DNA from 2 places in the Lachnoclostridium phytofermentans ISDg genome. Region 1 is predicted to be linked to the other one. Evidence: predicted binding sites of a transcription regulator. Region 1 holds the regulator's gene; the other holds the start of a gene.

Region 1 (5,084 bases):
GGTGTCAAGATAGTTCCTTCTGGTAGTATTTCCTTTATATAGTAAATTCGTTGATGCAAACGTTCAACCTCGTCTGTTAGCTGTAATACATCAGGTATCATTTCATCTGCCAACATAGCCAGTAAATTAATTCCATCTGCATCTACAATAAGAGGCACTTTCGCTTCTTTACATACTTTAAGCAATAATTTCTTAGCGATAGCCTCTACCCCTAGACCTGGTCCTATAACAATCACAGTTGCAAACTCCAATGCTTTGTTAACCTGTTCCTCATAATCCTCCTCATCATAGGCTGCAAACAAAGCTTCCGGAAGCATTCCCTGAAGCACAGGAATTGCCTTCTTCGCTGAAAGGATCTTTACTAAACCCGCTCCCATACGATATGCTGCTGCCGCACTAAAATAAGCTGCACCAGTCATGCTTTCTGTTCCTGCAATCACGAGTACTCTTCCATAGCTCCCTTTATTGGAATATGGCATTCTGATTGGTAGTTTATCTAAATCAGTAGTTTCGTAGTAAGTGTAGGTAAGACTGTCCAGTTTTTCCTTTGCAAATCCGATATCCGCGATATGAATCTTTCCAGCATAAGTTGCCCCTGGGTAAAGCAATAGTCCAAGTTTTTGTTCACCAAAAGTAACCGTTTCGTTTGCTTTTACTGCACAACCAAAGACTTGCCCATTACTTGCACTAATACCAGACGGTATATCAATCGAAACCACATAACAGTCACTTTGATTAATACTTTGGATCACCTTCGCATATTCACCACTCACCGGTTTGCCAAGGCCTATACCAAAGATACCGTCAATTACTATATTATATTCTGTTATTTCCCATTCGGTACGGATGGATAACCCTAAATTTTTCGCAATCTTCCACTGTTCTCTACATTCTTTCGAAAACTTTTCCATTTCACCGATGATTCCGATGGTTACGTGATACCCCCATAAATGCAAAATGCGAGCAGCTGCAATCCCATCACCGCCATTGTTGCCGGTTCCGCAAACCGCGATGATCTTATCGGTCGGTTTTGCATGTTCTCTGACTTGTTCCGCCACATAAAGTGCTGCACGCTCCATGAGAACCATTGCTGGAATTCCAATCTGCTCGATTGTTTTCTTATCTAAGTTTTTCATTTGCACCGCATCTAGTGCATACCGCATAACTAACCGCCTCCTACTCCCGGATAATCTCACCTATTACATAGGCACTAACTAATTCCTTCGTATTTGTTATAGAGACATGAATCCTCTCGACATTATGTTCCTTCGCTAAAATTTCTGCATTTCCATATAAATTTACATAAGGTTTCCCAAGATTATCGCGTAGTACTTCAATCTCATTTGGTGCAATCGCACGAAAACCTGTTCCAAACATTTTTACAACTGCTTCTTTTACAGCAAAATTCGAAGCTGCCTTTCGTATATCCGAAAGAAGCAGCTTCTGTTCCTGCTCCGTATAAATCTTCGTAAGAAATGTTTTCCGTTCGCAAGCTTTCACTACACGGTTAATTTCTATCATATCCGTGCCAATTCCAAAAATCATGGTAAGAAACTCCACTCTAATTCATTATAGTAAATCTTGTTCTTCGTCAATCTTACGCATCATCTCAGTCCCTAGCATGTCATAGAGATATGTATAAGTTCCACGATAATCTTTCTCGATTTCAAGTTTTTGCTTTTTTAAATTTCGCAGCTTTACCTCAGTTTCCCTGATTTCATCTTCTAAGGATTTTTTTCTTAAATTCTTTTCAAATATGTTACCATAGCAACTCTGTAAACTCTCAACCATCAATTCTTCATTTTTTGCAGCTATTTCACCTGGTAGTTTTTCGAGACTGTCCTCTGCAATCAATAACTTTTGATTGATATCTTCAATAAGTTTTTGATTTTTAGCTAATTTTCTTTCTTTTAGCCTACCAATCGGTGTATGATCAACTTCCATGTTATCCATTATTTCCTGCATCAGTTGAGACTTATATCGTTTCAATCCTTTGATGTCATCTAAGACTCTGCTCTGATCCTTCATCAATTCGACAAGTTCATCCCTTAACCTTCGTTGTACTCCAGACATCTTTTCCTCAGGGAATAAGTTGATAAAGCGTTCATCAAGTGTTACTATTGGAATCTTTCGATTTCGAAAGATTTGACGAAGACTCATTTCAGAGAATACTTTACTCCGATTTATTTTTCTTGGTTCCATCCTTGAAGGTTCCACATAACTTGATACTTTCACATTCTCAAACTCAAGATCGAAGTCTTCATCTAAATCATCCAAATCGCTTAAAGATTTCGTCTTTGGTTCCGACTTGTCGCCAAAACGTTTTCCTAATCTCAAATACTCTCCCCCGATTCTTCTGCCGCTTTTAAATTATACGACAGTCTCATAAGGCTTTCTGCCAAGTGAACATTTTCAACCATAACATCTTTTGGTAAATTTAGATCTGTTGGTGCAAAATTCCATATTGCATGAATACCAAGGCTAACTAAATCTGCCGCCACCTGCGGTGCTTTTGCTTTTGGTATCGTTAGTGCTGCTATATTCACAGTATTTGTTTTCATAAATTCTTCTAGTTCATCAATTAAACGGATTTCAATTCCACGGATGGATATTCCTATCAATCTAGGATTAACATCAAATATCCCACAGATATAAAATCCTCTTCTCTCAAAATCTGTATAATTTGCAAGCGCTTGTCCTAAATTACCTGCTCCAATAATAATAACATTATATTTCTTATCCAGACCAAGTATTTTACCAATCTCGGTATAAAGATATTCTACATTATAACCATATCCTTGTTGACCAAAACCGCCAAAGTTATTTAGATCCTGACGAATCTGTGATGCTGTAACATTCATCTTTTCGCTTAACTCTTTCGAAGAGATACGCACAACATCATTCTCTAATAATTCTCCAAGATAACGATAGTATCTTGGAAGACGCTTGATAACTGCTGATGAAATTGTTTTATCGTACATGCTAACCCTCCATCTTTCCTTCCAGGTTGTCCTATTCTTATACCCCAAATCTATAAGATTGTAACCCTGGTATTACAACAGACTATACACAGATAGGATGTGTTCTTATTATAAATATTATAGTAAATTGTGAATAACCTGTCAATGATTTGACGTAGGATACTACGTATGTTAGAATATTCTACAGTTAATATGCACCTGCGATACACTTCTATTCATAGAATTTGCAGGTGTTAAGAAAGTGTGAAGAAATATTGTCTTCTTATCATGCAAAATGAAATACTTATAAACTTCATTTTGCTTTTTTATTCACAAGGAAAAGTTCGGAAATCGTACTTTTTCATTAATCGGATTGGCGGTGCAAAGTGCGCACCTTTTATCAGAAGTTTAAAAAGCAAACTTCTGATAAGTTATATTATCGGAACAAAAACATGTTCCAATAATCGGATTGACGGTGCAAAGTGCGCACCTTTTATCAGAAGTTTATAAAGCAAACTTCTGATAAGTTATATTATTGTGAAGCTCTTATACAGCTTCCTTTCAGAAGTGTGAGGAAACATCATGATACTAGCATGTAAGAATATTAGTAAAAGCTTTGGAACGACTCCAATACTCGATAAAGTCGCTTTCCATGTAAATGAGCGTGAGAAAGTAGCTATCGTAGGAATTAATGGTGCAGGAAAGTCTACCTTAATAAAAATCATCATGGGTGAATTAACTGCCGATGAAGGAGAGATTATCTTTGCTAAAGGTGCAACTGTAGGATATCTTGCTCAACATCAGGACTTATCCACAGATAGTACCATTTATGAAGAAGTTTTAGCAATAAAATCAGATATAATTAAAATGGAAGAAACAATTCGCCGTCTTGAAATAGATATGAAATCAGCTACTGGCGCAGAATTAGAACGAATGCTTTCTTCCTACTCAAGACTAACACATGATTTTGAGTTAAAGAATGGATATGCCTACCAAAGTGAAGTAATTGGTGTACTAAAAGGTCTTGGCTTTACGGAGGAAGATTTTAACAAAAAAGTATCAACCCTTTCTGGTGGACAAAAAACACGTGTAGCTCTTGGTAAGCTTCTCTTAAGTACACCAGATATCATCTTCTTAGATGAGCCTACCAACCACCTTGATATGGAATCTATCGCTTGGTTAGAAACTTTCTTAGTGAATTATTCTGGAGCTGTTGTTGTAATCGCCCATGACCGTTACTTCCTTAATAAAGTAGTTTCCAAGGTTGTGGAATTAGATAACACAAAGGCGACAATGTTCGAAGGAAATTATTCTGACTATGCAATGAAAAAAGAACAACTTCGTGAAACCATGATTCGTCATTACTTAAATCAGCAGCGTGAAATTAAACATCAAGAAGAGGTCATAGCAAAACTTCGTTCCTTCAACCGCGAAAAATCCATAAAACGTGCGGAAAGTCGTGAGAAGATGTTGGATAAAATAGATCGCCTTGATAAACCAGTTACTGTAAATGATAAGATGCATATAGCCCTTGAACCAAATATCATAAGTGGTAATGATGTACTAACAGTGACTGATTTGCGTAAATCCTATGGTTCTCTAACACTGTTTGACCAACTAAATTTTGAGGTAAAACGTGGTGAAAAAGTTGCGATTATCGGTAATAACGGTACTGGTAAAACAACCATCTTAAAAATAATTAATCAGATTATCAATGCCGATGCTGGAGATGTAAAACTTGGTGCAAAGGTTTTTGTTGGTTACTATGATCAGGAACATCATGTTCTTAATATGGACAAAACAATCTTTGACGAGATTCAAGATACGTATCCTAATATGGATAACACAAGAGTACGTAATATCCTTGCTGCATTTTTATTCACTGGCGATGATGTATTTAAATTAATTAAAGATATCAGTGGTGGAGAGCGTGGCCGCGTATCTCTAGCAAAGCTTATGCTATCCGATGCAAACTTCCTAATCATGGATGAGCCAACCAACCATCTTGACATTACATCAAAGGAAATACTTGAGAATGCGATTAACAATTATACCGGTACGGTGCTCTATGTATCCCATGACCGTTATTTTATTAATCGTACTGCTTCCAGAATTCTTGACTTA
Region 2 (5,084 bases), 1.3 Mb from region 1:
ATTCTACCTTTTAATAAGTGCTCCGTTACGATTTCCGGGATGTCGTCAACATTTACCATAGAGTAAAATGTGCCTTCTGGATAAATTAACATAATAGGTCCCAAAGCACAAAGTCCGTGGCATCCTGTCTGAACGACAGCAACCTCTTCTTTTAGTCCGGCTTTTTCGATTTCAGTCTGTAACGCATTTAGAATCTGCTGACTTCCGGAGGAAGTACAACCAGTTCCGCCACAAACTAAGATGTGTGAACGATACATATTAGGTCCTCCTCGCTATTTAATATAATTTTGAATCGTATATTCCTTGACAATTTGTCCACGTACTAAGTGCTTTTCTACTACTTCAAGCGCTTTTTCTGCTGTCATCTTTACATAAGTTACTTTTTCTTTATCGGCTTCCGTAATCTCTACAATTGGTTCAAACTGACACAAACCGATACATCCTGTTTGTGTAACCACAATATTTGAAAGGCCTTTTTCTTGAACTGCGGTTGAAAGAGCATTAAGAACAGGTCTTGCTCCACTTGCGATACCGCAGGTAGCCATACCTACAACGACACGGATATTTGCTTCGGCTTCGTTACGAAGGCCAATTTGATTCTGCATCTTCTCCCGTATTGCTTTTAATTCTTCAAGAGATTTCATAATTCCTCCATTTCTGCGCATATTCTTTGCGCATATAATTACCAAATTCAAACGGATTATCTTAGAGAATGATTCCTTGGTCGACTTCTTGCTTATTTTCGCTTAAAAACTCTCGTATATAATTAGAAACATCAGGAGAATTAAGCGGTATTCCGTCAAGTATCATTCGAATTTCTCTGGTATCTAGGGTGAAACTTTTGTCATCTACGGTATATGTATATAAGAAATCTATCCGGTTATTCAATGTTATCAGCGTATGCATCGTGCTTGTCATGTCTCCAAGCGGCATCCGATCAATATGAGAGAGAATAAAACTTGCTGTAACCATGGTACCTTCCCCAACAACAGAATCTATGGAAAAGTTACCACCAGTGGAAGTCGCCGCATATTGAAAAAACGGTATTCCAAGCCCGACCTTACGGGTAGTTCGTGTTGTGAAAAAAGGGTCTAAGACATGGGTTACCTGCTCTTTTGTCATGCCACAGCCATTATCTTTAATTACTATAGTCATAGTATCCTTTTTTCTATCTGCAGTTACAGTTATAATAATGAGTGTTGCGTCTGCACGTATGGAATTTTGAGCCACATCTAATACGTTCAGAGAGATTTCCGGCATCATACTTGATTTCCTCTATTTCATATTCTATAAACAATGCGATTTTGAAGTTGAAAGGTACTAATAGGAATTAGCTTATGCGTATTTAGCAAGAATACCATCCAAGTCATCTACGGAAAGTCTTCCGTATACATCATCGTTAACGGTAAGAACAGGAGCTAAACCACAGGCACCAATACAACGGCAAGCTTCTAAAGAGAACTTACCGTCAGGGGTACATTCGCCGCTAGCAATACCAAGCTTCTCCATGAGTTTATTATAGATGTCACCAGAGCCTTTTACATAACAGGCGGTTCCAAGACATACGGAAATTTTGAATTTCCCTTTTGGTAAAAGAGAGAATTGAGAATAAAATGTTACTACTCCATAAATCTTTTCCAAAGGAATATCTAATGTGTTAGAAATAATGGTTTGAACTTCAATCGGAAGGTAACCATAGATTTCCTGTGCCTTCTGAAGTATTGGCATTAAGGCACCTTTGTCACTTTTAAGCTCTTCTATAACACTTATAAGTTCTGCCTCTTGCTCTTTTGTTCCAGCAAAAGGAACGGTTGATTTCTGTGAGCTCATGATAAAACCTCCTTGATAGTTTTTTAACAATCTTTTCGATGACATGTTGTCGAAAAACAATAGTATTATAGCATGGTATTAGTGAAAAATCCACAATGATATAAATTTAACAAATAGTAATCTTTAATTTTAGTATAACCAAATACACTATATACAATTGTATATGCAATAAAATACATGAAACATATTAAGCACATTAAATATTGAATTATTTATATGAAATATACAATAATACATAGAAAGTGGTTAATAAAATAACATATAGATTAAAATAATTATCCAGCTGGAGTTGAAAAGAACATTTGGTAATGTTATACTGATAAATAAGTAAAAATGTATAAAATTTATACAATATTGACAGTTTTATTGAAAAAAGGAAAGCCATAAAGATAAATAGAGTAAAAGAAGATGAGGAGGCATTCGCACATGACTGTAAGAGATGTGAAAGAAATACTTGGAGCACAGGTAATTAGCGGAGAAGAATTTTTAAATCGTGAGGCACAAACTGGTTGTGGATCCGATATGATGAGTGATGTACTTGCATTTGTCGAAGAACAATGCGTATTGTTAACCGGGTTGTGCAATTTACAGGTAATTCGCACAGCGGAGATGATGGATGTCGTATGTATCGTTTTTGTTCGAGGAAAAAGACCAGATGAAGCTATGATTGAGCTTGCAAATGAAAGAGAAATACCGTTATTATGTACCGGACATCGTATGTTTACAGCATGTGGTTTATTATATCAAAATGGTCTGCGAGGAGGTACCTCAAATTGAGCCAATCAATCACACTAACTTATACGATACCTGGTGATGATTTTACTAGAGCGGGGGAAGCATCTAGTGATGTTAAAAAGAAATTAAAGCAGATGGGAGCAAATCCGGAGGCTATAAGAAAGGTTGCCATCTCTATGTATGAGGGCGAGATAAACATGGTGATTCATGCTCATGGAGGAGATATCACGGTACATATCTCTTCTACAGAAATCATAATGATATTAAAAGATGAGGGACCAGGAATTGTAGATGTAGAACTTGCCATGCAGGCTGGATATTCCACTGCACCCGATAATGTTAGGGCACTGGGATTTGGGGCTGGCATGGGCCTTCCAAATATGAAAAAATACTCAGATGAAATGAGTATAAATACCATATTGGGAGAGGGGACTACTGTATCGTTGAAGGTTTATATGTAATTATGTTAGTATAAAGGAATGATGGATATATTAGAGTTGATGTATTAAGATATAGTGCATAAAGAATCAGCATAGCTTCCTATATGTTTTTTGTGTCTTGGAATGAAATATATACTAAGAGATATGCTAGGAGAGGGGGATGACGATGGGGAAGTTTCATACCGCGGTACGATTAGATGAAAACCTTTGTAAGGGCTGTATCAATTGCATTAAGCGTTGCCCTACCGAGGCAATAAGAGTTCGTAATCAAAAGGCGGTAATCACAAAGGAATTTTGTATCGACTGTGGTGAGTGTATTAGAATATGTCCTCATCATGCCAAGAATGCGACGTATGATAGTATGGATATGATTAAGCAATTCGAATATACCGTTGCCTTACCAGCACCTTCTTTGTATGCACAGATGAATAATTTAGATGATATTAATATTGTTTTAAATGCCTTAAAGTTAATGGGATTCTCTGATGTTTTTGAAGTAAGCGGTGCTGCTGAAATTGTATCTGCAGCAACTAGAATGTACATAGAAGAACATAAGGAGAAGTGGCCTGTTATTAGTACGGCATGCCCTGTGGTAACTAGATTGATTCGTGTCCGTTTTCCAAGCTTATTGGAGCATCTGCTTCCGTTAAAGGCGCCAGTTGATATTGCTGCGGAATTAGCTAGAAAAATAGCCATGGAAAAGACGGGACTTCCAAGTGAGAAAATAGGTATCTTTTTCATTTCACCATGCCCAGCGAAGGTTACAGCGGCAAAAAATCCGTTGGGATATGAAAAAAGTGAGGTGGATGGGGTACTTGCAATTAAGGATGTCTATCCTCAGTTAATTAGCTGTATGAAAACTGTAGCAGAAAGAGAAGAGTTAGAAGACCTTGCAATCGCAGGTAAAATAGGAATCAGCTGGGGTTCTAGTGGCGGTGAGGCAAGTGGACTTCTAACAGATAGTTACCTTGCAGCAGATGGAATTGAAAATATCATTCGAGTACTTGAGGATATGGAGGATCAGAAGTTTACGAATCTTGAGTTTATTGAACTGAATGCTTGTAATGGAGGCTGCGTTGGAGGGGTACTTACTGTTGAAAATCCATATGTTGCAAAAGTAAAACTAAAGAGACTTCGTAAATATATGCCTGTTGCAAGAACACATATTCCACTTGAAAGTATTGATATTGGCTGGACACAGGAAGTTGAATATGAACCTGTATTCAATCTTGGTGTCAGTTTACTTGAAAGTATCGGTAAGGTAGCAAAAGTAGAAGAACTTTGTAAGAAGTTTCCGGGGCTTGACTGTGGTTCTTGCGGAGCTCCGACTTGTAAGGCTCTTGCAGAGGATATTGTGAGAGGGGTTGCAGAGGAAAACTATTGCATCCATATCTTTAGAGAGTATGTAAGCAAGCTATCTGGTAAATTTACAAAGGATAATTAGAAGATTAGCAGGAGGTAAGGATGACAAAACAAGAGTTTATCAGGAGATGCAATTTTACAGTAATTAACGAAGGTGACAATCTAAATATGAAAGTAGAAACTCCATTTTGTTGTGATTTATTAAGTATTGCAATGAGTAAAATTCCAGTTGGAGCCGCTTGGGCAACTGTAATGGGTAATATAAATACGATAGCGGTTGCAACTTTAACGGAAGTAGCTTGTGTAATTTTATCGGAGGGAGTTACGATTGATGCTGCTGCACTATCAAAAGCGAAAAGTGAAGGTGTTACTATCTTAGCTACCGATCTTCCTATTTTTGGGGCAGCATATCAAGTATATCAAATCATACATGATTCCTCTAACCTATGATTTTCATATTCACACCTGCTTATCCCCTTGTGCTGATGACGATATGACTCCGACCAATATTGTTATGATGGCGGCATTAAAGGGGTTAGATGTGATTGCAATTACGGATCATAATACCTGTAGAAACTGTAAGATTGCAATAGAGATTGGAAAGAAAAATAATATTTTAGTCTTACCAGGAATGGAGTTAACGACTTCTGAAGAAGTACATGTCATTTGTTTATTTGCGGAATTAGAAGATGCGATGTTGTTTGATTCCTATGTCTA

Evidence for each region. Region 1 encodes Rex, which represses fermentation and respiration genes when NADH is low (regulators of the CRP and FNR family bind a similar motif). Its sites were predicted from a motif close to ATTGTTAANTANTTAACAAT; they were not measured.
Region 2: CPHY_RS19670 (DRTGG domain-containing protein) is a predicted target of Rex. The motif match lies at 2,073-2,092, and genes of this name have one in related genera.

The regions. Positions count from the first base shown of each region.
Region 1 is NC_010001.1:1,151,168-1,156,251, reverse strand. Features, by position in the region: gene CPHY_RS04820 (bifunctional ADP-dependent NAD(P)H-hydrate dehydratase/NAD(P)H-hydrate epimerase) at 1-1,163, opposite strand, end outside; gene acpS (holo-ACP synthase) at 1,177-1,545, opposite strand; gene CPHY_RS04810 (hypothetical protein) at 1,570-2,337, opposite strand; gene CPHY_RS04805 (redox-sensing transcriptional repressor Rex) at 2,334-2,981, opposite strand; gene abc-f (ribosomal protection-like ABC-F family protein) at 3,543-5,084, shown strand, end outside.
Region 2 is NC_010001.1:4,651,784-4,656,867, reverse strand. Features, by position in the region: gene CPHY_RS19690 (NADH-quinone oxidoreductase subunit NuoF) at 1-257, opposite strand, end outside; gene CPHY_RS19685 ((2Fe-2S) ferredoxin domain-containing protein) at 273-644, opposite strand; gene CPHY_RS19680 (ATP-binding protein) at 706-1,263, opposite strand; gene CPHY_RS19675 (NADH-quinone oxidoreductase subunit NuoE family protein) at 1,336-1,830, opposite strand; gene CPHY_RS19670 (DRTGG domain-containing protein) at 2,257-2,607, shown strand; gene CPHY_RS19665 (ATP-binding protein) at 2,604-3,026, shown strand; gene CPHY_RS19660 ([Fe-Fe] hydrogenase large subunit C-terminal domain-containing protein) at 3,172-4,449, shown strand; gene CPHY_RS19655 (hypothetical protein) at 4,470-4,817, shown strand; gene CPHY_RS19650 (PHP domain-containing protein) at 4,798-5,084, shown strand, end outside.